One region of the Bibersteinia trehalosi USDA-ARS-USMARC-188 genome, then DNA from elsewhere that is predicted to be linked to it. Evidence: riboswitches for the same ligand, from Rfam matches in the RefSeq annotation. Region 1 holds a riboswitch; the other holds the start of a gene.

What was found. A riboswitch is a leader RNA that binds a small molecule or an ion and turns the genes downstream of it on or off. The one in region 1 is predicted to bind molybdenum cofactor.
Region 2: it holds a riboswitch for molybdenum cofactor, as region 1 does, so the genes downstream of both, torA (trimethylamine-N-oxide reductase TorA) here and moaA (GTP 3',8-cyclase MoaA) in region 1, are expected to answer to the same signal.

What each region holds. Positions count from the first base shown of each region.
Region 1 covers NZ_CP006954.1:1,205,069-1,220,216, reverse strand. The annotation lists gene F542_RS05580 (ClpXP protease specificity-enhancing factor) at 1-134, shown strand, start outside; gene F542_RS05575 (ABC transporter substrate-binding protein) at 305-1,264, shown strand; gene trmJ (tRNA (cytosine(32)/uridine(32)-2'-O)-methyltransferase TrmJ) at 1,300-2,022, opposite strand; gene moaC (cyclic pyranopterin monophosphate synthase MoaC) at 2,022-2,498, opposite strand; gene moaA (GTP 3',8-cyclase MoaA) at 2,859-3,875, opposite strand; molybdenum cofactor riboswitch at 3,864-3,993, opposite strand; gene F542_RS05555 (helix-turn-helix domain-containing protein) at 4,153-5,055, shown strand; partial or broken gene F542_RS05550 (ATP-binding protein) at 5,169-6,371, shown strand; gene F542_RS05545 (ATP-dependent nuclease) at 6,434-8,353, shown strand; gene F542_RS05540 (DmsC/YnfH family molybdoenzyme membrane anchor subunit) at 8,425-9,345, opposite strand; gene F542_RS05535 (DMSO/selenate family reductase complex B subunit) at 9,347-9,967, opposite strand; gene F542_RS05530 (DmsA/YnfE/YnfF family dimethyl sulfoxide reductase) at 9,978-12,413, opposite strand; gene napF (ferredoxin-type protein NapF) at 12,664-13,209, opposite strand; gene dmsD (Tat proofreading chaperone DmsD) at 13,211-13,816, opposite strand; gene xseA (exodeoxyribonuclease VII large subunit) at 13,941-15,148, shown strand, end outside.
Region 2 covers NZ_CP006954.1:1,101,907-1,117,054, forward strand. The annotation lists gene F542_RS05110 (NapC/NirT family cytochrome c) at 1-300, shown strand, start outside; gene F542_RS05115 (putative oxygenase MesX) at 510-1,487, shown strand; gene F542_RS05120 (methionine synthase) at 1,555-2,586, shown strand; molybdenum cofactor riboswitch at 2,775-2,907, shown strand; gene torA (trimethylamine-N-oxide reductase TorA) at 3,055-5,526, shown strand; gene nth (endonuclease III) at 5,606-6,241, opposite strand; gene F542_RS05135 (TSUP family transporter) at 6,316-7,080, opposite strand; gene proB (glutamate 5-kinase) at 7,091-8,188, opposite strand; gene F542_RS05145 (TetR/AcrR family transcriptional regulator) at 8,513-9,094, shown strand; gene F542_RS05150 (efflux RND transporter periplasmic adaptor subunit) at 9,120-10,337, shown strand; gene F542_RS05155 (efflux RND transporter permease subunit) at 10,350-13,463, shown strand; gene F542_RS05160 (site-specific DNA-methyltransferase) at 13,716-15,148, shown strand, end outside.

The DNA of each region.
Region 1 (15,148 bases):
ATGGTGTTATGTTCCAAGATGAACCGTATTATGATGCGGAAAATTATCTTATGCGTACAGCGGATGTTAAAGAAAGTGAGAAGATAACACCCAAAAAACCTAAAAAGTCGGGTCATTTAAAGCTGGTTAAATAAATGTATAAGCCTATCTATTGATAGGTTTTTTTTTGCGTTGCTTTCTATCAATTGTTTACAACTTTCTGAAAATTTACTTGCATTGTTTATATCAATACTTTATCTTATATGCAGCGCACTACTTTAATAGTACAACAAGACAAGCAAATGTAATAAACAAGGATACTCTTATGAAATTTAGTAAAACTATTCTTTTTACCGCTCTTTCTGCTTTGGCTTTGAATGCCTTTGCCAGCGAAAAAGTACATAATGTAGCAATTACCGCTATTGTTGAACACCCTGCATTGGATACTATTCGTCAAGGCGTGATTGAAGAACTTGCACGCCAAGGCTTTGAAGAAGGTAAAAATATCAAGATTGATTTCCAATCTGCACAGGGGAGCACCGCAACGGCGGCACAAATTGCACGTAAATTTGTGGGCGATAAAGCCGATATTATTATTCCGATTACCACACCGAGTGCTCTGCCGGTTGTGGCGGCAACACGCTCAATTCCGATAGTTTTCTCTGGGGTAACAGATCCTGTTGCGGCAAAATTAGTGAAATCGTGGGAGCCAAGTGGCACAAATGTAACTGGTATTTCTGATCACAAACCAATCGAACCACAACTTCAGCTGATTCAAACCCTTGTACCGGAATTAAAAGCTGTAGGTTATGTGTATAGTGCAGGGGAGGTAAACTCTGCGATTGTCTTAGAAGAGTTACAAAATGCGGCTGCTAAAGCCAATGTGAAAGTTGTGCCAGTTGCAGTACAACGCAGTGCAGATATTGGTACAGCCGCTCGTAGCTTAAATGGTAAAGTGCAAGCTATCTATATTTCAGAAGATAATGCGGTTGTCTCGGCTTATGAAGCGTTACATAAAGCAGCATTGGAAGCAAAAGTGCCTGTGATTGCGGCGGATAGAGACACAGTAAAACGTGGTGCATTAGCGGCTTATGCGGTAAGCCAATATGATATTGGTGCAGAAACAGGTAAAATTGCCGCACGCATTTTAAATGGCGAAAAAGCAGGTGATATTGCAACGCATGGCGTGAATAAAATGGAATTATCGGTAAACACTCAAACCGCCAAAGAGCTTGGTATCCTCATTCCAGAAAATATCTTAAACGAAGCGAAAGAGCAGTTTTAAATGAATAAGAGCCTTGAGAAATCAAGGCTCTTTTACTATAGCCGTTTTTCTACTGCGGTTAGCATACCGCGTAATAGATTTAATTCGGTAGTTTCCAATTCCGCACGCTGGTAAAGTCGGCGTAATTTTAGCATAACAGCATCGTTACGGATAAAGCCCAGTTTTCGATAAAGCCGTTCAGTATGGGCGAAAAAATGTTCTAAATTTTCAGCACTAGGGTAGTCGGCAAGCGGTCGATTTTCTGATTTTTTTTGCAAATTTTGTTGTGCTAACCACGCCATGCGAATTTCATAACAGGCAAGCTGTACTGCCATCGCTAAATTAAGTGAGCCGTAATCAGGGTTTGTTGGAAAATTCAAATGGTATTGACATTTGAGCAGTTCTTCATTGGTTAATCCCACCCGTTCACGCCCAAAAACCAGTGCAATTTTGCCTTGCTCGGCACGTTGCATTACCAACTCACCGCAGGCTTTAGGCTCAATCAAACTACTTTGTAAATGGCGTAATCGAGCACTCGTACCAATAACTAATTGGCAATCAGCAATGGCCTCATCAAAACTATCGTAGATTTGAGTTTGTTCTAGCACATCTTTTGCACCCGCTGCAAGGGCTGTTGCTTGCTCATCAATGGCTTGTTTAGGGGATACAAGTCTAAGATGATGAAAGCCCATCGTCTTCATTGCACGGGCTGCCGAGCCTATATTGCCCGAATGAGACGTTTCGACCAATACAACTTGAATTTGATTTAATAAATCCATCATTCCGCCACAAAATCACCCGATTTGCCGCCACTTTTTGAAAGCAGGCGGACTTTTTCAATGACCATATCTTTTTGCACCGCTTTGCACATATCGTAAATAGTCAAAGCCGCCACACTTGCCGCTGTTAAAGCTTCCATCTCCACGCCTGTTTTACCGCTTAATTTGCAAAGTGATTCAATGCGAACTTGATTGGTTTCTGGCAAGGCTTCAAGCTGAACTTCCACTTTGGAAAGAAGTAGCGGGTGGCAAAGCGGGATCAGTTCCCAAGTGCGTTTTGCGGCTTGAATCCCTGCGATACGAGCAGTGGCAAACACATCGCCTTTATGGTGATTGCCCGAGACGATCATCTGTAAGGTTTCGGGATTCATGGTCACAAAGGCTTCCGCTCGCGCAATGCGAACGGTGTCATTTTTTTCTGAAACATCAACCATATTAGCCTCGCCGTTTTGGTTGATGTGGGTAAATTGAGTCATTATTTGTCCTTTTTTGTATTAAATGTATCGGGCGGACACATCGGTCACCCCTGCAAGCGGAATTTTAAATTTATATTGAGCAAGAATAATGCACATATGTAGGGGCGTATTGCATACGCCCGTAACAATATAAATCCCAACGAATAAATGTAAATAATGCTCTGTTTGGGCGTACGCAGTACGCCCCTACAACAGCGTTTTGTTATTGAACAATTATTGTCTTTTGTAAGGCGTACTGCGTACGCCTGCGGGCGTGAGCATCACGCCCCTACATACAAGGTGATGAAATTGTAGGGACGCCACGCTGGTGTCCGTAATGATATTTCATTTTGCAAAAAAATCGCTAAAAAACAGCGCTTGCTATCCCCCGATACTCGCCAAATTATTCCGCACACCACTATCCCCAATATGCAAATAATGATGTTCTCTTTTGCCTTGTAGTGCAGATTTTAGACGAGCTTCCAATTGTAAACATTGGTCATCAGATTGTAATAGATCTCGTATTTCTATCCCTTCTTCGCCAAATAAACATAAATGCAATTTTCCTAAGGCAGAAATGCGTAAACGGTTGCAACTGGCGCAGAAATTTTTTTCATAGGGCATAATCAAGCCAATTTCCCCCACATAATCAGGGTGGGAAAGCACTTTGGCAGGGCCGTCTGAGATTGCCCGTTGTTGTAATTGCCAACCTTCATTTAATAAACGAGTTAGAATGCTTTGCCCTGAAAGATGTTGGGCTTTGAAAAAGCTATCCATTTCGCCCGTTTCCATTAGCTCAATAAAACGCATTTGAATAGGTTGATGTTTAATCCAAGCCAAAAATTTGTCTAGCTCTTTGGCGGTGTATTGTTTCATCAATACCGCATTGACTTTGATTTTTTTATAACCTACGGCAAAAGCGTGATCAATGCCGTTGAGAATGGATTGGAGCTTATTCTCGCCAGTGATGAGTTGGAATTGACGAGGATCTAGGCTATCTACACTCACATTAATATCGGTAATACCACTTTCTTTCCAAAGTGCCACATCTCGTTCCATACGGTAGCCATTTGTCGTCAGGGCGACTTTGCGGATCCCTTGTGTTTGAGAAATTGCCTGAGCGATGTCTAAAAAATCTTTACGAAGTGTAGGTTCTCCCCCTGTAATCCGGATTTTTTCCGTACCAAGATCGGCAAATGCCCTTGCAATACGACGAATTTCATCAAGGGTTAAAAACGTTTGTCTATGAGTAGGTGGGTGATAGCCGTGTGGTAAACAGTAGTTACAACGAAAGTTGCAAACATCAGTCACAGATAATCTCAAATAGGTATATTGGCGTTGAAAACGATCCACTAGGGTAGAATCGTTGCCGATATTTTTGATCGGAATAGTTTGCATTGAACACCTTTCTAAATACGAGAGGCATAGCCGTTTCCAGCGATACCTTGTGCGAATTTCGCAGGCACTGCCGCCATATCAATGACTTAGGCAAACAGGCTCGGGGTCAAAATTACGGTTATTATAGCGAAAGTAAGCACTAGAAAGAATGATTATATGCGGCTTTATCGCCGAGAAAATACGCAGATGTGCGTATTTATGTTCTTGGTAGATTTCTAGGCGATTTTTACCGCTTGTTAGAGTATGATTAGCACTTATTCACGCTTGGTATATCACGATGGATTATTTAGATTCTTTTATTAAACTGCACCAAATTGAAGGTGAAATTAAAGTGCTTTGCCGTTTTCACGGTGATTGGCATATTGATCACCCCGCAAGTGAAACACCGCTTGGCGTTTTTCATATTATTTCCAAAGGTCAGTGTTGCATTAAATTAGACGGGCAGTGCCGCCATTTAAAGGCAGGCGATGTGGTCTTTTTTCCTTACGGTACAGAACACGAATTAGCAAGCTGTCCAACACTGTTTGATATTTCCCCAGACAAGCTAATTCCTATCCAACGGCAAACGAACAACCATTTTACCGTGTGTCGTAACCATCAAACTGACAATGATGATTTTGAAATGTTCTGCGGTTTTTTTCATTATCGTTATCCCTCCGCATTATTTGAATTACCCAAGTGGCATTTAGCCGAAAATAATCACTCGGTGCTGGCATTGCTCGCCTTATTGCGTGATGAAAAAGCAGAAAATTTGGGTAATCAAACGGTGATCAATGCGTTGGCTAATGTGCTTTTTACCTATCTCATTCGGGATTATTTAGCACACCATCAAATTCAAAGCGGTATTTTAGCCGCCCTTCAAGATAAACGCCTAAATATCGCCATTCAAACAATGTTAGAACAGCCTGAAAACGATTGGTCAATGGATAAACTTGCCGAACTTTGTGCAATGTCTCGCTCTAATTTTATCCGCTTGTTCAAAGAAAAAAGCGGTATGTCCGCAGGCAAATTTTTAACCGAAATTCGCCTACAAAAAGCCGAATTATTATTACAAAATAGTGCACTTTCCATTCAAGAGATCGCTCAGCAAGTCGGTTACCAATCCGAAGCCCATTTCAGCAAATTATTCAAAGTCCATCAGGGCAAGTCGCCGACCGAACTGCGTAGTAGTAAGCCATAGAATAAAGTTTATGGTATAGATTAAGTTTTAAAAAAAATCAGAAAAAGTTTCAGGTATAGTTGAAACTTTTTCTTTTGTGGGTAAAGTGTCAGGTATAAAATAAGGAGTGTGCAATGAAGAAAGATTTAGTTTACCGACAACGATATACCTTGAAACAGTACGTCCATTCATTGGTAAACGCTTGATTAAAGTCTTTACCGGACAACGCCGAGTAAGGAAAAGCTACCTGCTTTTTCAGATTATGCAGGAAATTCAAGCGACAGATAGAAATGCACATATTATCTATATCAATAAAGAAGATTTAGCGTTTAGTTACATTGCCACCGCTGAAAATCTCAATGAATTTATCAAAGAACAGAAAAAGAGCAGTCAAAATAATTACGTTTTTATCGATGAAATTCAAGAAATCGCTGATTTTGAACAGGCTTTGCGTTCGCTTTTATTAGACGATGAATTAGATTTATACTGCACTGGCAACAGCGCCCATTTACTTTCTCGGGATATTTCAGGTGCGCTCAGTGGTCGGGCAATTGAAATCAATGTCCACCCCCTTTCCTATTTTGAATTTCTTGAATTTATGCAGTTAGAAGAGAGTGATAAGGCGATGTCGCTCTTTTTTAAATATGGTGGCTTGCCTTATTTGAAAGACTTACCATTGCAAGACAATATCGTGTTTGAATACTTGCGAAATATCTATTCCACTATCGCCATTCGAGATATTGTAAACCGCTATGCCTTGCGAAATGTACAATTTCTGGAACAGCTCACGCGATTTTTAGCGAGCAATATCGGCAATCTATTCTCAGCAAAAAAAATTTCGGATTTTCTGAAATCACAGAAAATCAATAGCTCAACCACACAAGTACAAAATTATGCCGAATACCTTGCCAATGCGTTTTTAATCCACAAAGTACCACGCTATGATATTGAAGAAAAACGGATTTTTGAAATTGGTGAAAAATACTATTTTGAAGATCTCGGTTTGCGAAATGCACTAATCGGCTATTGTGTGCAAGATCGGGGGAAATTGCTGGAAAAACACTATTTTCAATCATCTGAAAATAGCCGGTTACGATGTCAAAATCGGCGGTTTAAACAGCTAAGAAATTGATTTTGTCGCAGAAAAAAACGGCGAACGCATTTATGTGCAAGCCACACTGACTATCAACGAAGAAAAAACGCTCGAACGAGAGTTTGGCAATTTGCTCAAAATTCAGGACAACTACCCGAAATATGTAGTGAAAATGGATGAGTTTAAGGGAATTTTTGAAGGGGATTTTGGAGTAAATTTCATGGGATTATTTCGTCTAACTTGATTTGAAATATATTTTTAGACAACCATATTGATAAAATTAAGTACTACCTATAGGAGCAAAAAATGAAACTTACTAATGTTACTGTTCACAAATATAAATCATACGATCAACAGCAGTCTTTTCCTGTGGATGATGATATTACTATCATCGTAGGAAAGAATGAGTCTGGAAAAACAGCAATCCTAGAAGCGATAGCTAAAACGAACTACTTTTCTGATGATAGTGACTTTAAATTTGATCCAACTCATGATTACCCTAGAAAAGAGAAAAAGAAATACGATAAATCAGGGGAAATAGGTAAAGCTATTTCTTGCACATATCAACTTGATCAAGAAGAAATTAATGAAATTGAAAAATTTATTGGCTCGAACGTTGTGAGTAAATGGGAATTTACTGTTACAACTGACTATAACAACTCAATAACTATAACCTATCCAGAAACCAACACTTCTAACTTCTTAGAATGCATTGGTAAAAAACATAATTTAAGTGCTGAAAATTTAAAAAACCTAAAAGAGTTAATAGGTAAAAATGAAATTCTTAATTCTATCAATGAATATAAAGATGCAGATACTGCATCTGAAGAAGGCAAGTTATTAAGCACATTAAGTTATATAAAAAGTAACTATTTTGTGAATTTAAATTGGGATAATTGGTTAGCAGCATATATTTGGGACAAACATTTTTCTCCAGCTATGCCTAAATTTATGTATTTTGATGAATATTATGAATTACCATCAAAAATAGATTTAGCTAATATCAATAAATCTACTACTCAAGATGCTAAAACGGCAAAAGCCTTATTGGAATTAGCTGATGTTGATTTAGAAGATTTACAGAACCCTGATTCTTATGAGGACTTTAAAGCAGAACTTGAAGCAACATCAAGTGAGATTACTCAACATATTTTTAAATATTGGAAAAATAACACAGGACTAAGAGTTCAATTTGATATAGAAAGTAAAGAAAACCGAAGTTATTCAAATAATATTGAAAAACATTTAAATATTCGTGTTTGGAGTGATAAACACCATATTAGTTTGCCGCTTTCTAATCGAAGTAAGGGATTTAATTGGTTCTTCTCATTTATTGTTTGGTTTAGCCGAATTCAAGAAGATAAATCTAATCAATATATTTTATTGTTAGATGAACCGGGACTAAATCTTCATGCTGCTGCACAAGCAGATTTATTGAGATTCTTAGATGATCTATCCGCAGAGTATCAGATTATTTATACAACACATTCACCATTTATGGTTCCTCACAATAGTCTAGAAAGGGTTCGAACCGTGTATGAATCAAAAGATGGGACAACCATAAAAGATGCTATTGAAGAAAAAGATTCAGACACACTATTCCCATTGCAAGCGGCTCTTGGATACGATATTGCTCAAAATCTTTTTATTAATAAAAATAACTTGTTAGTTGAAGGAGTATCGGATTTAGTCTACTTAACTATGATGTCTTCTATTTTAGAAGAGTCAGGGTTACAAGGTATAAGAGATGATATAACGATTGTTCCTGTGGGTGGGTTAGATAAGGTGACATCCTTTATTTCATTATTGAAAGGACAAAATCTAAATATTGTTTGTGCATTAGATACATTTACAGATCAAAAAGGTAAGGCTAGGCTGAACAGTCTTATTGAACAAAAAATTATAAAAGAAAAAAATGTGCTTTTCTTCAATGAATTTTCTAGACATGTTGGTGATGTTGCTGATTTAGAAGATATGTTCGATGTTAAAGAATATCTGAATTTCTTTAATAATGCATTTGATGAATATACAGATATAGCTGAATCGGAAATCGATATTAACAAGCCAATTATCCAACAAATAAATAAGATTATTCAAAGAACTAGATATAACCATTACAGACCATCAATGTCTGCAAATAAGTTGGGGTTATCTAAAAATGATTTTAGTCAAGAAACTCTTGAACGTTTTGAAGGGATGTTTAAAAAAATAAATTCATTATTTTAGAAACAAAAACGCCGTTCGGTTTTCCCAAACGGCGTTTATTTTGCCAATTTCCTATCAAATCTGACCGCTTGTTAGCCCCCTAGTGCTTTCAAGCCCACGGTCATATGCGTGCCGTAGAACAGAGTTCTTGCGACTAATTCACCTACGATGATGAACACAGTACCAGCAATGCTTAACGCCAATGCTTGCTTTTTCACGCTAGTGAAAAGGGCAGCTAAGCCAACAGCGATGAAACCAAAGCGTAAGATGGTGTAGCCGAGATAATTTGGCACTAAATCCAAAGCGTGGAATATTGCATTTTTCGTTTGGGCTAAATGTTGATAGTGGAAAATGGTGACCACCACTGCGATAAGCGCAAAGAGTGCGGAAAGTTTGGCAAATAAGGCTTGCCCTGTTTCCACTTTTGCTAACTGTAATAGCACCACCGTTAGGGCTGAACCTGCTAATAATGCGGTTAAGCCGAAAGAGAGTGGCGTGAAAATGCTATTCCACGTTGGTACGGTTGGAATGAGATAAAGTTTTGCCATTGCTCCAACGAAAATTACCCCACTAATGGCGACAATTATTCTACCAAGAGTTGCCCAGCCTTTTGGCAATTTGTGGCTAATTGGGGCAATAATGCCAGCGAGTTTATCTACAAGCGGTAATTTTACCTGATCTTTTTGCAAAAATACCGCTGTTGCCAACGCCCAGTATGCACCGCCTAAGGCAAAGAAGGTTGAGCCAGTGAAAATTTCATTACTCAAATCTGACGCCCCGACACGGTTTAGTGCATTAAAAGCACGCTCAGGCGAGCCTAAGTGGGTCGTGGACGCAATAAAACCTAATGCCATTAAGCCCCATAAAATAGTCATCACATAGTGTAAGCGGTTTTCTGCTTGCTTGCCTTGCGATGTAGCAAGGATAAAGGTTAAGCCGATAAAAGCGCCCACGACCGCCTGTGCAAAGACGGTGAAGAAAACTAACGGTAATTCGTGTAATCCTGCCCCCATTTTAAACCTCCTTCGGATTGGCTAAGAAACCGCCTTCAAAATCGGTCGGTTTGGCGTTGGTATTTAAGCGTAACGCAATGTTTGGATTGGTGTAGCTTGATGGCGGAAGTGGCGCAACATCTTTGATTTCGCCATACTTTTCACGCAGTTCGTCCACGGGTAATAGATCTAAGGCACGCAGTGGGCAAGATTCTACACACATTGGTTTTTTGCCTTGTTCTACACGTTCAAAACAGCCATCGCATTTGGTCATTCGCCCTGTGCGTTGGTTAAATTGTGGTGCACCATATGGGCAAGCCATTGAGCAGTATTGGCAACCAATACACACGTCTTGATTGACCACCACAAAGCCATCTTCACGCTTGTGCATTGCACCACTTGGGCAAACATTGGCACAAGCAGGGTTGTCGCAATGGTTACAAGAAATCGAGAGATAGTAAGAGAAGACATCTTGTGTCCACGCTTCGCCCTCTTGTTTCCAACCGCCGCCGCAGTATTCATAAATACGGCGGAAACTGACATCAGGGGTAAGATCTTTGTAATCTTTACAGGCTAGCTCGCAGGTTTTACACCCTGTACAACGTTGCGAGTCAATATAAAAGCCATACTGTTTTTTACTCATTTTCTACCCCTTATTTCACTAATTCAATTTGCACTAAGTTGGTGTGCTGTGGATTACCTTTTGATAAAGGCGATGGTCGCTGTGTGGTGAGCACGTTAAAGCTACCGTTTTGGTCAATACGGTTGCCATCTGGGGTGTACCACGCCCCTTCGCCCATTGCGGTCACGCCCGGCATAATACGAGGCGTCACATTTGCCATCACACGAGTTTCGCCACGATCATTGAAAATCCGCACCATATCGCCGTTTTTAATCCCACGTTTTTCTGCATCAAGAGGATTGATCCACACCGATTGTAAAGAGGCTTGCTGTAATACGTCCACGTTGCCATAAGTAGAATGCACACGAGATTTATAGTGGAAGCCTACTAATTGTAGTGGGAATTGCTCACGTTTCGGATCGTCCCAGCCTTCAAATTGGCGTGCATAAATAGGTAATGGGCTGATGATGTCATCTTCGGCAAGCTCCCACGTAGCAGCAATTTTTGCTAAGCGTTCAGAGTAGATCTCAATTTTGCCCGATGGCGTGTTCAATGGATTTGCCACAGGATCTTGACGGAAGGCTTTATAAGCCACCATATGCCCAGCAGGATCTTTCTGTTTGATAATGCCACGCTCACGAAACTCTTCAAAACTAATCTCTTGGAAGAACGGATTTTTCTCTTGGGTTTGGGCATAGAGATGGCGTAGCCACTCTTCTTGGGTTCTGCCTTCGGTGAAGGCTTCTTTCACGCCCATTTTCTCCGCAATGCCCGCGTAGATTTCATAAATTGGCTTACACTCAAATTGCGGTTCAATCGCTTTATCCGCAAAAATTACATAGCCCATATTGCCCGCTGAGCCGTCCATACAGAAGTCTGCTTGTTCAGACGTGGTGCAATCAGGCAGTAGAATATCCGCATATTTAGCCGTTGAAGTCATATGGTTATCAATCACCACCAGCATTTCTAATTTGCTTTCATCTTGCAAAATTTCGTGGGTGCGATTGATGTCGGAATGCTGATTGATAATGCAGTTGCCCGCATAGTTCATAATAAATTTGATATTTTGATTGAGCTTTTCCGCCCCTTTCAAGCCATCTTTCAACGCCGTCATTTCTGAGCCACGAGTTACCGCATCCGTCCACATAAAGATTGGGATTTTTGCCTCAATTGGGTTTTTACCAGCGGGCAAACGCACAAATGGAATGGTGTAGAAACCTTCACGAGAACCGCTGTTACCGCCACTAATTCCCACATTACCCGTTAAACAAGCCAACATCGCAATGGCACGAGCCGCCTGTTCACCATTCGCGTGGCGTTGTGGCCCCCAACCTTGACAGATGTAAGCCGGTTTGGTGGTTGCAATTTCACGTGCTAATTCAATAATTCGTGCTTGTGGAATGCCTGTAATTTTCTCTGCCCATTCTGGGGTTTTGGCGGTTTTGTCGTCGCCTTCGCCTAGAATATAGGCTTTATAATGTCCGTTTTTCGGGGCAGATTCAGGCAAGGTTTTTTCATCGTAGCCGATACAGTAAGTATCAAGGAAAGCTTGATCCACCAAGTTTTCGGTAATCATCACATACGCCATACCTTCTACCAACGCCGCATCTGTACCTGGGCGAATTGGCACCCATTCGCCACGCCCTGCAATGGTGTCGTTATAGCGAGGGTCAATCATAATGGTTTTGGCTTGTGAGCGTTCTTGGGCTTGTTGATAGAGATAGGTCACGCCACCACCACTCATACGAGTTTCCGCAGGATTGTTACCGAAATAGACCACTAATTTAGAATTTTCAATATCGGTTGGGCTGTTGGCGGCATTGCTCCCATACATATAGGGAATCGCTTCAAAAATTTGTGCATAGCTATATGTCCCGTGCGAGCCTAAACAACCGCCAATGCTGTTCATAAAACGGTTGGAAATACTGCGTGGTGGCGGATAACTTGCCGCAACTGTTGCCCCAATTGTGCCAGTAGTAAATGGCAGATAGAGCGATTCATTGCCATATTGGGCGATAATACGTTTTAAGTTGGACGCAATCTCTTCAAAGGCTTCGTCCCACGAAATTCGCTTAAATTTGCCTTCGCCACGTTTGCCGACACGTTTCATCGGGTATTTCAACCGATCAGGATTATACACACGACGACGCATTGAACGTCCCCTTGCACAAGCACGCACTTGGTGGAAATCGCCATAGACATCCGTGCCTAAATTATCGGTTTCCACATATTTAATCACCCCATCTTGCACGTGCATACGTAAAGGACAACGGCTGTGGCAGTTTACCGTACAAGCACTCCACACCAGTTTTTCTTCGCCTTTGTTTGTTGGGGTTGATTGCGTTTCTGCTTTCGCAATTGGAATCTGCACGCTACTAGCCGTCAGTGCTACACTGCCGACCGCTGCTGTGCCTTTTAGAAATTGTCGTCTTTCCGTTGAAATCGGATTTTCAGGTTTATTCTGCATAGTTCCCCACAAATTAAACATAAAAAAGCGGGCTAACTATAAAAGGGGAGAATGTGGGAATTATTGACCCTAGTCAATTTCTGACAAGAGTTGGACTAAATCGCAAGAGGTTTGGACTATTGTGAAAAGCATAGAAGATACAGAGCTTCACAAAAGTCAGTTTAATTTACTTAAATTAAACTGACTTTTCTCTGTATTTGTAAAAATTATGGCTGGTACAAAATTTGCTGGCTTTGTTAGTAGGATTTATTTAAGCCAGCTGTAAACTCACATAATTCTGCGGACAAGCCACTTTACATTCCCCACAGCCGTTGCATTTTTCATTGTCTAATTGCATTTTTTTTGTGCTGGAATTAAATGAAATTGCTCGTTGTGGGCAAGCGGTTTCGCAGAATTGACAAGGTTGATTGTGCTGGCGAAGGCAGGCGAAATCAAAGTCGGGGCGAAGCCCGGTATCGGGCTTGGTGTTTAATGCTAAGGCGCCTGTTTGGCAAACATTGGCACATTCTCCACACAGATCACAAGCTGAAAAATCGATTTCAATGCTGGCTTGATTGTCTTTTAATAGGATTAAGCCATATGGGCAGGCTTTGACACAGTCGCCACAGCCGTTGCACTGTTTGAGAAATAACGGTTCGGCAACGGCAAAAGGCGGGCGTGGAGCGGATCTTTTTAGCAGATCCGCTTGGTTTTGCAGATGGGCTTTTTGTCCACCGCCAAGCAACGCACGGAATAAGCCACGCCGTGAAATGTGGTTGTGGGTGAGATAGGCGTTGTAATAGCGTTCGTCTTTCATTTTAACGATAAAGTTTGACGGCAAGCGGTTCAATTTCTAGCTTTTTTTGCCAATCTTTCAATAAGGCTTCGCCAAGCATTCCCAATCCACGATAAAACGGTACGTTTTCCGCATTAAACAGTTCAAAAAAGCGATATGCCCACGTGAGAAAATGGTCACGCAAAAACGGTTTGAGCAATTCAGGTTGCTGTTCGGCAAGATAAGCGGTGAACATAAACATCAAACCGATATGATCTTCAGGTTCATTTTGGCTAAGCGAAAAATGGATTTGATGTGCTTGCAGAAAGGCACGCAATGCGAGCAAGCTATCGCCAAAAATTACACTTTCTTTATCTAAATAGACCGATCCCCAAAGTGGTGCGGGCAAATGGTTCGGGCCGATGAATAATTTTTGATAATCTTCATCAAGTTGTTCAAGGCTTTGCATTTGCAAATTTTGTTGAATTTCTGCCCGCTTGTTTTCGGGGAGAAAGTCGCAATCTGCTTGCCACGAGCTATTTTGAAATAGCATAACAAGCGGTTGATTCTGAGGCACATTTGGTTCATAGAAAAAGAGTGAACCTAAAATACGGGCAAAATGGGTAAATTGGGAGATAGATTGTTGCATAATTCATTTATTGAGAAAATTTGGCAACATACTACCTGAAAAGTGCTTAGGGGTTAAGTATTCTCTTTTGTCGGCTCTACTGAATTCGTGTATTATCATGCTTTATTTTTCACGCCTATCTGCTATGCAAAATACTATTCTCACGGTTTCACAACTCAACTATACCGCTCGTCATTTATTAGAATCGGAGCTTGGGCAAATTTGGTTAATGGGCGAGGTTTCCAATTTAAGTAAGCCTGTTTCTGGGCATTGGTATTTAACTTTGAAAGATGAACAAGCTCAGGTTCGCTGTGCAATGTTTCGTATGAAAAATATGCGAGTAAATTTCCCTGTACAAAATGGTATGCAGGTGCTTGTGCGTGCAAGTGTAAGCTTGTATGAGCCAAGAGGGGATTATCAAGTGATTATTGATAGTATGCAACCCGCGGGAGATGGGCTACTCCAACAGCAATTTGAACAACTTAAAATGAAATTGGCAGGGGAGGGGCTATTTGCTCAGGAACACAAAAAACCTTTGCCTGATTTTGTGAAACGAGTAGGGGTTATAACCTCCTCAAGTGGGGCAGCCCTGCAGGATATTTTAAATGTATTAAATCGGCGTGATCCAAGTTTGCAGGTAGTCATTTATCCCACATTAGTGCAAGGTAAAGAAGCTGCTCAAGAAATAGCCGAGATGATTCAGCTTGCTAATCTACGTCAAGAGTGTGATGTGTTAATTGTTGGGCGAGGTGGCGGTTCATTAGAAGATTTGTGGTGTTTTAATGAAGAGGTTGTTGCTTATGCGGTTTATCACTCATCTCTTCCTATTATTAGTGCAGTAGGGCACGAAACCGATGTGACAATTTGCGATTTTGTTGCCGATTTAAGAGCGCCTACACCTTCTGCCGCTGCGGAGCTCGTTAGTCGTGATCAAATGGAGCTTGCTCGTCGTTTACAGCAGCAACTAGATAAAGCCAGCTTTGCTTTTGATTGTCTCTGGGGAGAAAAAATAGCCCAATTTGAGCGCTTGCAGCTTCGCTTAAACGCTCAGCATCCAACACGTCAAATTAGTGCTTATCAGCAGTATTTATTGCAAATGCGGCAACAAGCTGTCCGAACAATTTATCAGCAAAGCACTCAAGGAAAACGGCAGTTAGAAAACCTCACTCAACGATTGGTGAATCAGCATCCTCAGCGTCGTTTAGCGAGCCAACAAATGCGTTTAGTGCAATTAAATCAGCAATTAGAAAAGCGATTGCTGCAAGTGTGGCAAGCTAAGCAACAATGTTGGCAAAACCTGCAACAGCGTTTGGAAAATAATCCATTGCCTTATCAATTAGCAGGCTATCACCA
Region 2 (15,148 bases), 100 kb from region 1:
AATACCGTTCACGATAGCGTAACAGATTCTGATTGGAAAGAAATTAGCTTTGAGATTATTGCCGATAAAAACAGCGTTACTGCAAATATTAATGCCTTAAATGCTTTTGGTAATAATCTGAATGAAACCCATTGTAGTGGTTGCCATGCTGCGATCAGTGCTGATCATTACACAGCAAATCAGTGGATTGGTGTGGTGAACTCAATGAAAGACAGAACATCAATGTCTGCCGACGATGTACGTGCAGTAACAATCTATCTGCAACGTAATGCAAAAGATATTAAAGGCAGCTCACACTAGATTGTCAGTTAAGTTATAAAAGCGAAAACAGCCATGTTTTCGCTTTTTTGTAAGCGGTTCTTTTTGCAAAAAATTCTGCAAAAAGAACCGCTTGTTATTTATACTATTATGAAAAGTTTTCATAAAGATATGCGAAATATCTCATTTTTCTTCACATAAAATTTATGATTGAATAGGCGTTATTCCAGAACACAATACAGGGAAGTAATATGACAGCCTATTTTAAATGCCGAGTGCAAACCCTTGAATTTAATGAAAACTATCAACCCGATCAAAGCACTCGTTTAACCACCAATTTTGCCAATTTAGCGCGTGGTGAAAACCGTAAACAAAATCTGCAAAATGCGATTGCGATGATTAACAAACGTTTCAATGATTTGGCCAATTGGGATAATCCAACCGCTGACCGCTATTCGGTAAAATTAGAAATCGTTTCTATGGATATTGATGTGGAAGGGAACGGTGAATTCTTTCCGGGTGTAGAATGGTTAAAAACGTATGTCGTTGATCATAAAACAGGTAAAACCATTGATGGTATTATCGGCAATAACTTCTCCTCTTTTGTGCGTGATTACGATTTTAGCGTGCTATTGCGTGATTTTAACAAAGATAAGCCAAGTTTTACTGTGCCTGACAACTATGGTGAACTACACGGTAAATTATTTAAACACCTGCTTGATTCACCAGAATACAAAGTGAAAAATAACAAACCTCCCGTGCTTTGTTTAAGTGTAGCAACGACTCGTACTTACCAAAAAACCACCAATGTACACCCAATTTTGGGCGTAGAATATCGCCAAGATGATTATTCTTTAACGGACGACTATTTTGCCAAAATGGGCTTAACGGTTCGCTATTTTATGCCACCAAAATCCGTTGCACCTTATGCGTTCTATTTTGATCAAAATGCAGATCTGCTTAATGATTACACCAATTTAGAATTGATCAGCACGATTGCAACAATGGAAGCCTTCCAAAAAATTTACCGCCCTGAGGTGTATAACGCCAACTCAGTGGCAGGGCAGGTATATAAAGCCAGCCTCAATTATGAAGATTATTCGGTAACCAAAGTAGAATATGACCGTGTAGAGCGTACCGAGCTTGCGATTAAACAAGGTGAATATGCCCAAACACATTTTATTCAGCCGTTTAAAGCCATTTTAGATGCTTGGGTGAATGAAAAATAAAAACTAATTTAATAGGGCGGACACATTGGTTCGCTCCTACCCGTTTTCAATAATAGGAAAATAACGAATGAGTAAAATTCTTCTTCCCACTTCTACTGCAGGCAGTTTGCCAAAACCTGCTTGGCTTGCTGAGCCTGAAAAATTATGGTCAGAATGGAAATTAAGTGGCAGTGAACTGTTACAAGCAAAAAGAGATGCGCTTTTAGTCTCTTTGATGGAACAAACTGCGGCAGGCATTGATATTGTCAGTGATGGTGAACAAACACGTCAGCATTTTGTGACAACCTTTATTGAGCATTTAGAAGGCGTGGATTTTACTAAACGTGAAATTGTACGAATCCGTAATCGCTATGAAGCGAGTGTGCCGAGTGTTGTTGGGGCGGTACATCGCCCAAAATCGGTGTTTGTTGAAGATGCTAAATTCTTACGCCAACATACCGATAAACCGATTAAATGGGCGTTACCCGGCCCAATGACAATGATTGATACCTTGTTTGATGGGCATTATAAAAGCCGTGAAAAATTAGCGTGGGAATTTGCCAAAATTCTTAACGAAGAAGCCAAAGAATTGGAAGCGGCGGGGGTAGATATTATTCAATTTGACGAACCTGCATTTAATGTTTTCTTTGATGAATTAAATGATTGGGGAATTGCCGCCTTAGAGCGTGCTGCTGAAGGGCTAAAATGCGAAACCGCAGTACATATCTGCTACGGTTATGGCATTAAAGCGAATACTGACTGGAAACAGACGCTAGGCAATGAATGGCGACAATATGAAGAAAGCTTTCCTAAACTGCAACAATCCAAAATTGATATTATTTCACTGGAGTGCCAAAACTCAAAAGTCCCAATGGATCTACTTGAATTGATTCGTGGCAAAAAAGTGATGCTGGGAGCGATCGATGTGGCAACAAATGTGATTGAAACCCCAGAACAGGTTGCCGATACATTGCGAAAAGCGTTGCAATTTGTGGATGTGGAAAATCTTTATCCTTGCACCAATTGCGGAATGGCGCCGCTTTCACGCTCCGTTGCACGAGGCAAACTCAACGCACTTAGCCGAGGGGCTGAGCTTTTAAGAGCAGAGCTAGCAGGTTAATTAAGATTGAAGATGAAAGACGAAAACCGCAATGTTTTCGTCTTTTTGTTATACAAGCGGTCTATTTTGCATATTTTTTTGCCACATTGACTGCATGGCATAAACTTTGATCTTGCTCAAATTTGCTTCGGAATGCGTATTTTTACGTATTATGCTTTATTAGAGAGAAAACTATAATGCGACCAGTTCTTATTTCCCGACTCCGAGCCTGTTTACCTAAGTCGTTCGATATGGTAGCAGTGCCAGTGAAATTTCACTCAATGGTTAATTTGGAAACGGATTGGCCACTCCTGTTTAGAAAGGTGTCGTATTTTCAACTTCACAATGATTTGTGGAATTTGTGATACTGTAGGGGCGTACTGCGTACGTCCGTGGGCGTGAGCATCATGCCCCTACGTTTGTATGACAAGCGGCAACTTTTCCCGTCTTTTTTGCAAATCTTGTGAACTCTCTCAAATGAGGTGTTTTATGAAAAAACAAGACCAAATCAATCTCAAACGTCGTGATTTCTTAAAAAATACAACACTTGGTGCAGCTGGTGTATCGCTGGGCGGTGGTGTTGTGGGTTCTGTGGTGTCTGCACCAGCGGCAGCTGCTGAAAGCAAAACGGTAATGACTGCGGCTCACTGGGGGCCTATCGGGGTTGTTGTGGAAGATGGTAAAGCGGTGAAATCGGGGCCGGCAATGCCAATGAGCATTGAAAACGAATTACAAACCGTTGTTCCTGATCAGCTTTATAGTGAAGCCCGTGTGAAATATCCAATGGTGCGTAAAGGCTACTTGGAAGGCAATAAAGATACCACCTTGCGTGGTCGTGATGAATGGGTGCGTGTCTCTTGGGATAAAGCATTAGATTTAGTGGCTGGCGAAGTGAAGCGTGTTACTGAACAACACGGTGCAAGCGGTATTTTCGCAGGTTCATACGGCTGGTATAGTTCTGGTGCATTACATGCGGCACGTACATTATTACACCGCTACTTAAACTTAACAGGCGGTTTCGTGGGGGTAAAAGGCGACCTTTCCACTGGGGCAGCTCAGGTGATTATGCCACACGTGTTAGGTACGATTGAAGTGTATGAACAGCAAACGAGCTGGGAAGTGGTGTTAGAAAACAGTGAAATCGTGGTATTTTGGGCGGCAAATCCGCTTTTAACCTTGCGTAATGCGTGGACATCAACCGACCAACACGGGATTGAATACCTGAAAAAACTCAAAGAGAGTGGTAAACGTGTGATCTGTATTGATCCAGTGAAAAGTGAAACCTGCCAATTCTTAAATGCAGAGTGGATTCCAACCCGTGCGGCAACAGACGTTGCATTAATGATGGGGATTGCCCATACGCTTGTTACCACAGATAAACACGACAAAGCCTTCTTACAAAAATACACCAAAGGCTTTGAACAATTTGAAAGTTACTTATTAGGTAAAGAAGATAATCAGCCAAAAGATGCTGATTGGGCGGCAAACATTACAGGTGTACCAGCAGAAACCATTAAACAATTAGCTGCAGATTTCTCTGCTAAACGCACAATGTTAATGGGCGGTTGGGGTATGCAACGCCAACGTCATGGTGAACAAACTCACTGGATGTTAGTGACCCTTGCTTCAATGCTCGGTCAAATTGGTTTACCGGGTGGTGGTTTTGGTTTCAGTTATCACTATGCAAATGGCGGTGTACCAAGTGCGACAGGTGGTATTGTGGGTGCAATTACCGCAACGGCAGCCGAAGCAGGTGAAAAATCTTGGTTAGATGATGCGTCTAAATTCTCTTTCCCAGTTGCACGTGTGGCGGATGCGTTGCTTTATCCTGGTAAAACTATTCAATATAACGGTACAGAAATTACTTACCCAGAAATTAAACTGATCTACTGGGCCGGCGGTAACCCATTCACTCACTTGCAAGATACCAACAAACAAGTGAAAGCGTGGCAAAAACCAGATACTATCATTGTAAATGAAGTGAACTGGACACCAACAGCTCGTATGGCGGACATTGTATTGCCAGTTACAACTAGCTATGAACGTAACGACATTACCATGTCAGGCGACTACTCAATGATGTATATCTTCCCAATGAAACAGGTTGTTGAGCCACAATTTGAAGCGAAAAGTGATTACGATATTTTCACAGAATTAGCCAAACGTGCAGGTGTGGCTGATAAATTCACCGAAGGTAAAACGGAAATGCAGTGGTTACAAGGTTTCTACCAAACTGCCTTTGATGCTGCTCGTAAAAATCGTGTGAATATGCCACGCTTTGAAAAATTCTGGGAAGAAAATAAACCTGTCACCTTCCCAGTAAAAGAGGCTGCGAAAAAATGGGTGCGCTATGAAGAGTTCCGCAATGATCCGCTACTCAACCCATTAGGCACACCATCAGGTAAAATTGAGATCTTCTCTGATGTCGTCGCTAAAATGAATTATGATGACTGTAAAGGTCACCCAACTTGGTTTGTACCAGATGAGTATGCAGGTAATGTGACAGCCGAAGCACCGCTTGCGTTAGTGACTCCACACCCGTACTACCGCTTACACAGCCAGCTTTGCCATACTTCATTGCGTGATAAATACACTGTAGCTGGTCGTGAGCCAGTCTTAATCCATAAAGAAGATGCGGCAGCTCGTGGTATCGCAGATGGTGATGTGGTACGTATCTTTAACAGTCGTGGACAAGTGCTTGCTGGTGCAGTGGTAACAGATGGCATTATCAAAGGTACGGTTTGTTTACATGAGGGGGCATGGTACGACCCTGCAGATTTAGGGCAATCTGAGCAACCGTTATGTAAATTTGGTAACCCGAATGTGCTGACCCGTGATGAAGGAACATCAAAATTGGCTCAGGGCAATTCACCAAATACTGCCATTGTACAGGTAGAAAAATTCCAAGGTGAAGTACCAGAAGTAACGGTATTTACCGCGCCGAAGTTTATTGAAGGTTAGGCTACTTCGCTTAGTTTTAAATGAATAGTCGATCTTAATGTATATGAAGAGGCTGAACACATAAATGTTCAGCCTCTTTTTACATATCGGTTTTTTGTTTATATTCACATAAATCTTCGATAATACAAGAATTACAGCGAGGTTTTCGTGCAATGCAAGTATAGCGCCCATGCAGAATTAGCCAGTGATGCACATCGACTTTAAATTCATCGGGTACAACTTTAAGTAGTTTCTCTTCAACTTTTACGACATCCTTACCTGGCGCAAAATTAGTCCGATTCGAAACACGAAAGATATGTGTATCTACGGCAATAGTTGGTTGCCCAAATGCCGTGTTAAGAACCACATTTGCCGTTTTCCTGCCTACACCAGCGAGAGCTTCTAATTCTTCACGTGTTTGAGGTACTTCACCATTGTGTTTTTCAATTAGATCACGGCAAGTTTTGATAATATTCTCTGCCTTACTATTAAATAAACCGATAGTCTTGATATATTCTTTTAAACCCTCTACGCCTAGCGCTAAAATCGCTTGGGGAGTATTGGCGATAGGAAAAAGTTTTGCCGTTGCTTTGTTCACACCAACATCGGTAGCTTGGGCAGAGAGAATCACGGCAATCAATAGTTCGAATGGAGAATGATAGATTAATTCTGTCGTTGGGTGTGGATTTTGAGCACGCAAACGGGTAAGAATTTCGATACGTTTTTGTTTGTTCATAATTTTGTAAAATTTTAGATTAAAGAGACCGCTTGCTATGGGCTGCAGTAATGCAAATTAAAGGGTGATTATCGCTAAGCAAAATATCCTTGTTCCCATAACATTTTTGCCACCATAAGGAATGACATAGTAACAATAAGCGGTTTGATCAGCTGTTTGCCCTTTGTGATCGCCATTTTTGCACCAAGGTTACCACCGATAAATTGACCAACGAGCATAATCAAACCGATCTTCCATAGCACAACACCACCTAATATAAAAAAGACAAGTGCGGCAAAGTTTGAGGTAAAGTTTAATACTTTTGTGTGTGCAACTGCCTTAGTCAGGTTGAAACCTAACAATAAAACAAAAGCAAGAGTGAAAAATGACCCTGTTGCAGGCCCTAATAAACCATCGTAGAAACCAATGCCTATTGCGGCAGTGAAGGCAAATAGTGTGTAGCTGATCCGCTGTTTGCTGTCTTGATCACTAATGGATGGACTAAATAAGAAATAAACTGCCAAAATTAAAATTAAAAAGGGGAGTGCAGATTTTAGCAGACTAATATCGATGAGCTGGACGGTAATTGCCCCGAGTGCAGCCCCCACAAATGTCAAAGCAATTAATTTCCCTAAATGCTTAATTTCGACTTGTCGATGGCGTATAAAGTACAGTGCAGCAGAAAAAGAACCACCACAGGCTTGCAACTTATTTGTCCCCAATGCCATCGCGGGAGGAATGCCGACTGAGAGTAAGGCAGGAATAGTAATTAAGCCTCCACCACCGGCAATTGCATCAATAAAACCTGAAACAAAAGCAGCGATGAACAAAAGCGCAATAATGTCGAAACTAAACTCCATCTTATTTCTCCTAGTAAAGAATCATTTCATCACGGTGTAGTACAACTGCACCAAACTCATAGCCCAAGAGCGTTTCAATCTCACTTGATTTTTTCCCTTTGATTTGATTAAGCGCTTCACTATTGTAGCGGGAAATGCCCAAACCAAGAATTCGCCCGTCACTGCTTTGAATTTTTAATACCTCCCCGCGCGCAAATTGACCTTGTACCGCGCTAATTCCAGCAGGCAAGAGGGATTTATGCTGTGCTAATAACGCATTTTCTGCGCCTAAATCAATGGTAATGCTTCCCGCCGGTGGAGCACCAAATAACCATTGCTTACGCCCTTCAATTTTATCGCTTTGCGCAAGGAAACGGGTACCAATTGCTGCTCCGTTTACAATTTCAAAGATCACATTTTCATGTTCGCCTGAAGCAATAATTGTTTCAACACCCGAACGGGTTGCAATTTCTGCGGCAACGACTTTGGTAAACATGCCGCCAGTGCCAAGCGTTGAACCACTTCCCCCAGCAATTTGACGAATTTCAGGGGTGATTTTTTCAATCACACTAAGTAATTTTGCCGCAGGATTTTTACGAGGATCGCTATCAAATAAACCTTGTTGGTCGGTGAGTAATATTAGCTGCTCTGCTTGAGAGAGCATAGCCACTAAGGCGGAGAGGTTATCGTTATCGCCGATACGAAATTCTGCGGTGGCAACAGCATCATTCTCATTAATTACAGGAATAATGCCTTGTTCTAGTAGTGCAAACAATGTATCACGAGCGTTCAAGAAATGGTCTTTATTTTCAATATCTGCACGGGTGAGGAGCATTTGCCCAATTTTTATCCCATAAATTGAAAACAGACTTTCCCATACTTGAATTAATTGGCTTTGTCCGACTGCAGCGAGAAGCTGTTTGCTTGCCAATGTTGGTGGTAGTTCGCGATGCCCTAAATAGTCTCGCCCTGCCGCGACAGCTCCAGAAGTAACTAAAATTAAGCGATGTCCTTGCTGGTGTAAATTGGCCATCTGTTTAACAATTTCTAGCATGTGAGGACGGCTTAAACTTTTCGTACCGTGGGTGAGGGTGCTAGTCCCCAGTTTGATCACAATGGTTTTATGCATAGTATTTGTGGAGGTTAAAAAGTAGAGTCGCTATTATTCATGAAATCCAATGAAATTACAAAGAGAACAAGCGGTTGCTTTTGTGGAATTTTTTGCAAATTGTCCTGGCGCTGTTGCTCATGCTAATTCATCATTGAGCTCAACTTGTTTGAGCACAACGGACTAAAGCACCTAGGATAACCACGCATACTTTATTGACGCCATTTGTTCTATTTTTTAGCGTTAATATCGCTGAATTTAAACGAGCATACCCTAAGGAATATTTGCGAAAAATTGAAAAATCAGTAAAATGAACAATCGTTCAGTTACGAAAAGGTCTTAACTATGTTTGATGATGTTTTGCCACATAATGATGTGGCAATTCGCATTTTAAGAGCGGCTGATTCGTTAATGGCACGGAAAGGTATCCAATATCTTTCAACACATAAAATCGCAAAGGAAGCTGGGGTTTCAGTGGGGACAATTTATCTCTATTTTAAAGATAAAGAGGAATTGTTGAATCAACTGGTTAGGCATCTATTTAATGAATTTCATCATTTTGTGAAAACGCATTACGACCCAACGTTAGCGTTTTTTGAGCAATATCGGCAACTTTGGTTAGCTACGTGGGAATTTATGCAAAGCAATCCAAATGTCGTTGCCAATATGCACCAATATGAGTCATTGCCAACGTTCCAAACGATGATATTGTCTTGTATTGATAATCAAGAATTGGCTTGGTGTCAATTTATTGAAAATGGTAAGCGAGAAGGTGTGATTGCGCCGTTGCCATCTTATGTTTTGATGGCGATGAGCATGAAAGTAACGTGGGAGTTGATGTATATGCAACTGCTACGTAAGGAAACTTTGTCCGATGCGGTTATTGAAGAGGTGATAGTCCGCACTTGGAAAACGATTATGGTTTAAATTGTAATTTAATTATGGAGAAATTATGACAGAGCAAGTCACATACGAGCAGAACAAGCCTAGCAAAGGGCGGAAGTTCTTAATCGTGATTACTTTGATTGTTGTCCTGCTTGCCTTTGCTGGGGTAGTTGGCATGCAACAGTTTATTGCAGGGAAGAAAGCAGAAGCAGCGGCAAATATGCCTGAGACGGTGAGTGAAGTCACGGTAATGCAGGTGGATTCGCGTGAATGGACACCAATGATTGGTGCGACCGGCTCTATTCGTCCAAATCAAGGCGCAATGTTAAGCGCTCAAGCTGCTGGCACCGTTACCCGTGTGGCGGTAAGCTCAGGTGATCGTGTACGTAAAGGACAATTATTAGTTGAAATTGATAGTAGTGCAGAGCGTGCAAGCTTAAAAGCGAGTGAAGCGCAACTTCCAAACGCTTTGGCAAACTACAATCGCTATAAAAATTTAGTGGCGAGCAACAGTGCATCGCGTATGGAGTTTGATAACGCCAAAGCAACTTACGAAGCATTGGTTGCAAATATTGAAGCGTTAAAAGAACAAATTGTTCGCCGCCAAATCTATGCACCGTTTGATGGTATGGCGGGTATTGTGAACGTCAATGTAGGGCAATTCGTAACAGCAGGTACAGAAATTGTGCGAGTGGAAGACCAAAGCTCAATGAAAATTCGCTTTACGTTGCCGCAAACTGATCTTGAGCGAATTGAAATTGGGCAGAAAGTAACAGCAACGATTGATGCATTACCAGGGCAAACATTTCCTGCTCGTATTTCCGCGATGGATCCTGCGGTTGATCGTACAACGGGCTTAATTAATCTTGAAGCAGTAGTTACAGAAGGGCAAAACAAATTATTATCGGGCATGTTTGCTCGTTTAAATATTGCCATGCCAACCCAGTATAACCAAGTGGTGGTACCGCAGATTGCCGTTGCTTATACGATGTACGGCGAAAGTGTGTATGTTTTGCAGGATTTATCGGACGAAGATAAAAGCTTAGTAAGCAAAATGGCAGAGCAGAATCCAAGCTTGCAAGTAGATAAAATTTACCGAGTAAAACAAGCTGAAGTCAAAACGCTGGAGCGTCGAGGAATCTATTCTCAGCTTGCTAAAGGTGTTAATGTGGGTGATGTGATTGTCACTGGTGGTATGCAACGCATTAGCAATGGCTCGTTGGTTATGGTATCCGAGCGTGAAGCGGTAGGTGTGACAGCACCGGCACAAAACAACAAACTGTAATGGGAGTTTGTCGTGAAATTTACCGATATATTTATTAAACGCCCTGTACTCGCGGTCTGTATCAGCCTTTTAATTACGATTTTAGGTTTGCAGTCCATCAGCAAATTACAGGTACGAGAATACCCTGAAATGACAATTTCAGTGGTAACTGTAAGCGTAAACTACTCAGGTGCAGATGCAAGCTTAATGCAAGCATTGGTAACCTCGCAGCTAGAAGAAGCGGTAGCTCAAGCGGATAATATTGACTATATGACCTCAAGTAGTTCGCCGAGTACCACTACGATTACGGTAAAAATGAAATTAAATACCGACCCTAATGCCGCGTTATCGGATATTTCATCAAAAGTAAATGCCGTACGTGCAAATTTACCAAGTGGTATTGATGATCCGTCAATTCGAGTTTCAACTGGGGGCGATGATGCCTTGATGTATATTCGCTTTGTTTCAGATGAACTCAATACTTCACAGGTCACAGATTATCTAAATCGTGTGGTGAAGCCACAATTCTTTACGGTAAATGGAGTGTCGTCTGTAAATATTTTTGGTGGTTCGGTATTTGGATTAAGAATCTGGCTTGACCCTGACAAAATGGCAGCGAAAAATCTTTCGGGTGCTGCAATTTTACAAGCATTAAGTGCGAACAACTTACAAACTGCCGCAGGTAATGCGAATGGTTATTACACGGTGTATAAAAACAAAGTGGAATCTACTACACCATCGGTTGAAGAGCTAGAAAATGTGACTATTTCCACGACTGCGAAAGGGGATCAAATCAAGCTGAAAGATGTTGCAACGGTTGAATTAGATAAATCATCCGATGCTGCTCGTGCAACAGCTAATGGTAAAGATGCAGTTGTGTTTGCCGTTTCAGCGGCTACGACAGCAAATTCACTTACGGTGGCAAAAGATATTTACCCAATGTTTGAACAGGTGCAACGTAACTTGCCTCCTTCCATCAGCGGTGAAATTCTCTATGATAAAACGATAGCAATTAATAGCTCAATTAATGAGGTAATCAAAACGATTGGGGAAGCAACTTTAATTGTATTAGTTGTTATTGTGCTATTCCTAGGCTCGTTAAGAGCGATGATTGTACCGATCATTACGATTCCGATTTCACTTATTGGAGTACTGTTCTTTTTACAAATGTTCGGTTTTTCCATTAACTTGCTCACTTTATTGGCATTAATTCTTGCTATCGGTCTAGTAGTAGATGATGCAATCGTTGTATTAGAAAACGTTGAACGCCATGTAAAAGAGGGGAAACCACCATTTGATGCTGCAATCATTGGTACGCGTGAAATTGCAATTCCTGTTATTTCAATGACGATTACCCTTGGTGCCGTGTATTCGCCAATGGCGTTAATGGAAGGCGTGACAGGCTCACTCTTTAAAGAGTTCGCTTTAACTCTTGCTGGCGCTGTATTTATTTCAGGTATTGCGGCTTTAACTCTTTCACCAATGATGTCGGGTAAGGTATTAAAAGCACATGATGAAGAAAACGAAAGTAAATTCACGAAATGCATTAACAATATTCTTGATCGCGTAACCAAATGCTATACCAATATGTTGGCTGGTGTCATGGCAGTGCGTGGTTTTATGCTTGTATTTGCTGTCGCAATCTTTGCTAGCCTACCGTTTTTATTAACCTCACTTTCAAGCGAAGTTGCACCAACTGAAGACCGTGGTTTCGTTGTTGGTATTGGTAATGGGCCATCAAATACCAACTTAGACTATACGCAAGAAGCAATGAAGTCGTTTGAAGAAGAAGTGCTACAGATTCCGGAAGTAAACTCAATGATGAGCATTGCCGGATTTAATGGTAGCAATAGTGGTTTGGCAATTATTAGTTTGAAAGATTGGAACGACCGTGAGCGTGAACGAGCGGCTATTTCAAATGATGTAGCGGCAATTGCGAAAAAAGTCGTTGCAATGGATTTAAACGCGATTTCCTTCCCTGAAATCTCAACAGGAGAAAGCGGTTTACCATTCTCATTGGTTATCACTACGTCAGATAGTTATGAGAAACTTGCTGATGTGGCAGCAGAATTTCTTGGTAAAGCGAGAGCATCAGGGCAATTCTTCTTTAATAACTTAGACTTAAAATTTGACACCGTTACGATGAATATGAAATTCGACCGTGAAAAAATGGGAGCGTACGGTGTAACGATGCAACAAGTGAGTGGTACATTAGGTTCATTCTTATCTGGAGCGATTATTACGCGTGTGGATATTGATTCACGGGCTTATCCAATTGTATCGCAAGCCGTACGCCAAGATCGTTTAAATCCAGAAGATTTAATGAGCTACTATGTTACTACGGCAAGTGGCGAGTCTATTCCTCTCGGTTCATTCGTTACGATGGAATTAACAACTTCACCGTCTAGCTTAAACCGTATGAATCAGTTGAATTCCGCAACCATTGGCGGCGTTGTCTCTGGCTCAATTGGTGATGCAGTAAAATGGGCACAAGCTGAATTGGATCGCAGTTTACCGAAAGGCTATCAGTACGACTTCAAATCGGAAGCTCGTCAATATATCCAAGAAGGTAATGCAATGGTTATGACTTTCGCATTAGCAGTAATCATTATTTATCTCGTGTTAGCGATTCAATTTGAATCTTGGCGTGACCCAATGGTCATTTTGGTTTCCGTACCGCTTGCCGTTTCTGGCGCATTGATTGTGATGAATGTGCTTGGTATTGCAGGGAAAGCGGGTGCAACCTTAAATATCTACTCACAAGTAGGCTTAGTAACCTTAGTTGGTTTGATCACTAAACACGGTATCTTAATGTGCGAGGTGGCAAAAGAAGAGCAGTTACATCATGGCAAATCACGTTTTGATGCAATTATGCATGCAGCAACAATCCGTCTGCGTCCAATTCTCATGACTACAGCGGCAATGATTGCGGGCTTAATCCCACTTCTCTTTGCAACTGGTGCAGGGGCAATTGCTCGTTTCAGTATCGGTATGGTCATTGTTGCGGGTCTAGCAATTGGTACAATGTTTACCTTATTCGTATTGCCGGTGATTTATACCTTCTTAGGTAGCGAACATAAACCACTGCGAGAATTTGATGAAGACAAATATGCACGTAAAGCGGTGGAACGTGTAGCCCACGGCTAAAGCTTAATCTTAACACTTAGCAAGCGGTCGATTTTGCAAAAAATTCTGCAAAATCGACCGCTTTTTTATATAATTCACAAGTTTTTTTGAATTTTGCTTGAATAGGAAAACAAAATGAATAAACTCGCAACGCAACGCAACGCAACGCAACGCAACGCAACGCAACGCAACGCAACGCAACGCAACGCAACGCAACGCAACGCAATGCAACCGCCTAAATTCTGCCTTTAATCTTTTCTCTGCGGAGGCACTATGCAACAACTAAAAATGCACAGTGCTGATCAAACCGCGCAAAATATTTCTCAACTTCAACACCTTTTCCCACATTGCTTTTCAGAGGGCAAAATTGATTTTGAACTATTGCAACAAGAGCTTTCCGAGCATCTTATTGAAGGCAATCAAGAACGCTATCAGCTCAACTGGGTTGGTAAACGAGAGGCAATTCTTGCTGCTAATGCGCCAATTGCCAAGACCCTGCGCCCAGCGCGCGCTGAAAGTGTAAATTTTGACACCACCGGAAACCTTTTTATTGAAGGTGATAACCTTGATGCTCTGAAACTATTGCAAGAAACCTACCTTGGCAAAGTGAAGATGATCTATATTGATCCCCCTTATAACACTGGGAATGACTTCGTGTATCGTGATGATTTTGCCGAGGATAAAGCCGATTTTCTTGTGCGTTCCAACCAAACCGATAAGCAAGGCAATCGTCTTGTCAGCAATCCTGAAAGCAACGGGCGCTTTCATTCCGACTGGCTTTCAATGATTTACCCTCGATTAAAACTCGCACGTAATCTGCTTGCCGATGACGGCGTAATTTTTATCTCGATTGATGATAATGAACAAGCAAATTTGAAAAGGGTCTGTGATGAGATTTTTGGGGAGCAGAATTTTGTAGCTGACATTATTTGGAATTCAACTAAATCAGTCACAAATACAGCTTTAATCTCGGTTTCTCATACTCATAATTTAGTTTATTTCAGAGATATTGATTATTTTGTGAAAAATAGAGATCTATTTAGATTGGCTGATAATGGTGACGGGTTTTCTAATCCAGATAACGATCCAAGAGGGGCATGGAAAGCAGATCCATTCCAGGTTGGGGGGTGGAGGCCGAATCAACAATATGTGATTGTTAATCCTAACACAGGAGTTGAATATCGACCTAATGAAGGATGCAGCTGGAAAAATGATTATGAAAAATATCAAGAGCTATTAAAAGATAATCGTATTGTTTTTGGACGAAATGGTACTTCTGCTCCCCAAAGAAAGCGATTTATTTGGGAAGCTCAGGAGAGAGGTAAAGTTGCAAAAACATTGTGGGATGATGTAGAAACAACAACAAATGGAACTCAATTGCTGAAGAAAATTTTTGATGGCAGAAGTGTATTTGATAATCCTAAACCCATATCTTTAATTAAAAGAATGTTGGAATTAGGTGCAAATAAAGATTGCATAGTGTTAGATTTTTTTGCTGGTTCAGCCACAACTGCTCATGCAGTGATGCAACTTAATTCAGAGGATCAAGGTAATAGAAAATTTATAATGATTCAATTGCCAGCGGCTTTAGAGTCAGCAAATAATGAGCAAAAAATTGCTCATGAATTTTGTAAATTGATTAATCTTCCAACAAATATAGCCGAAATTTCCAAAGAACGCATTCGCCGTGCAGGTAAACAGATTGC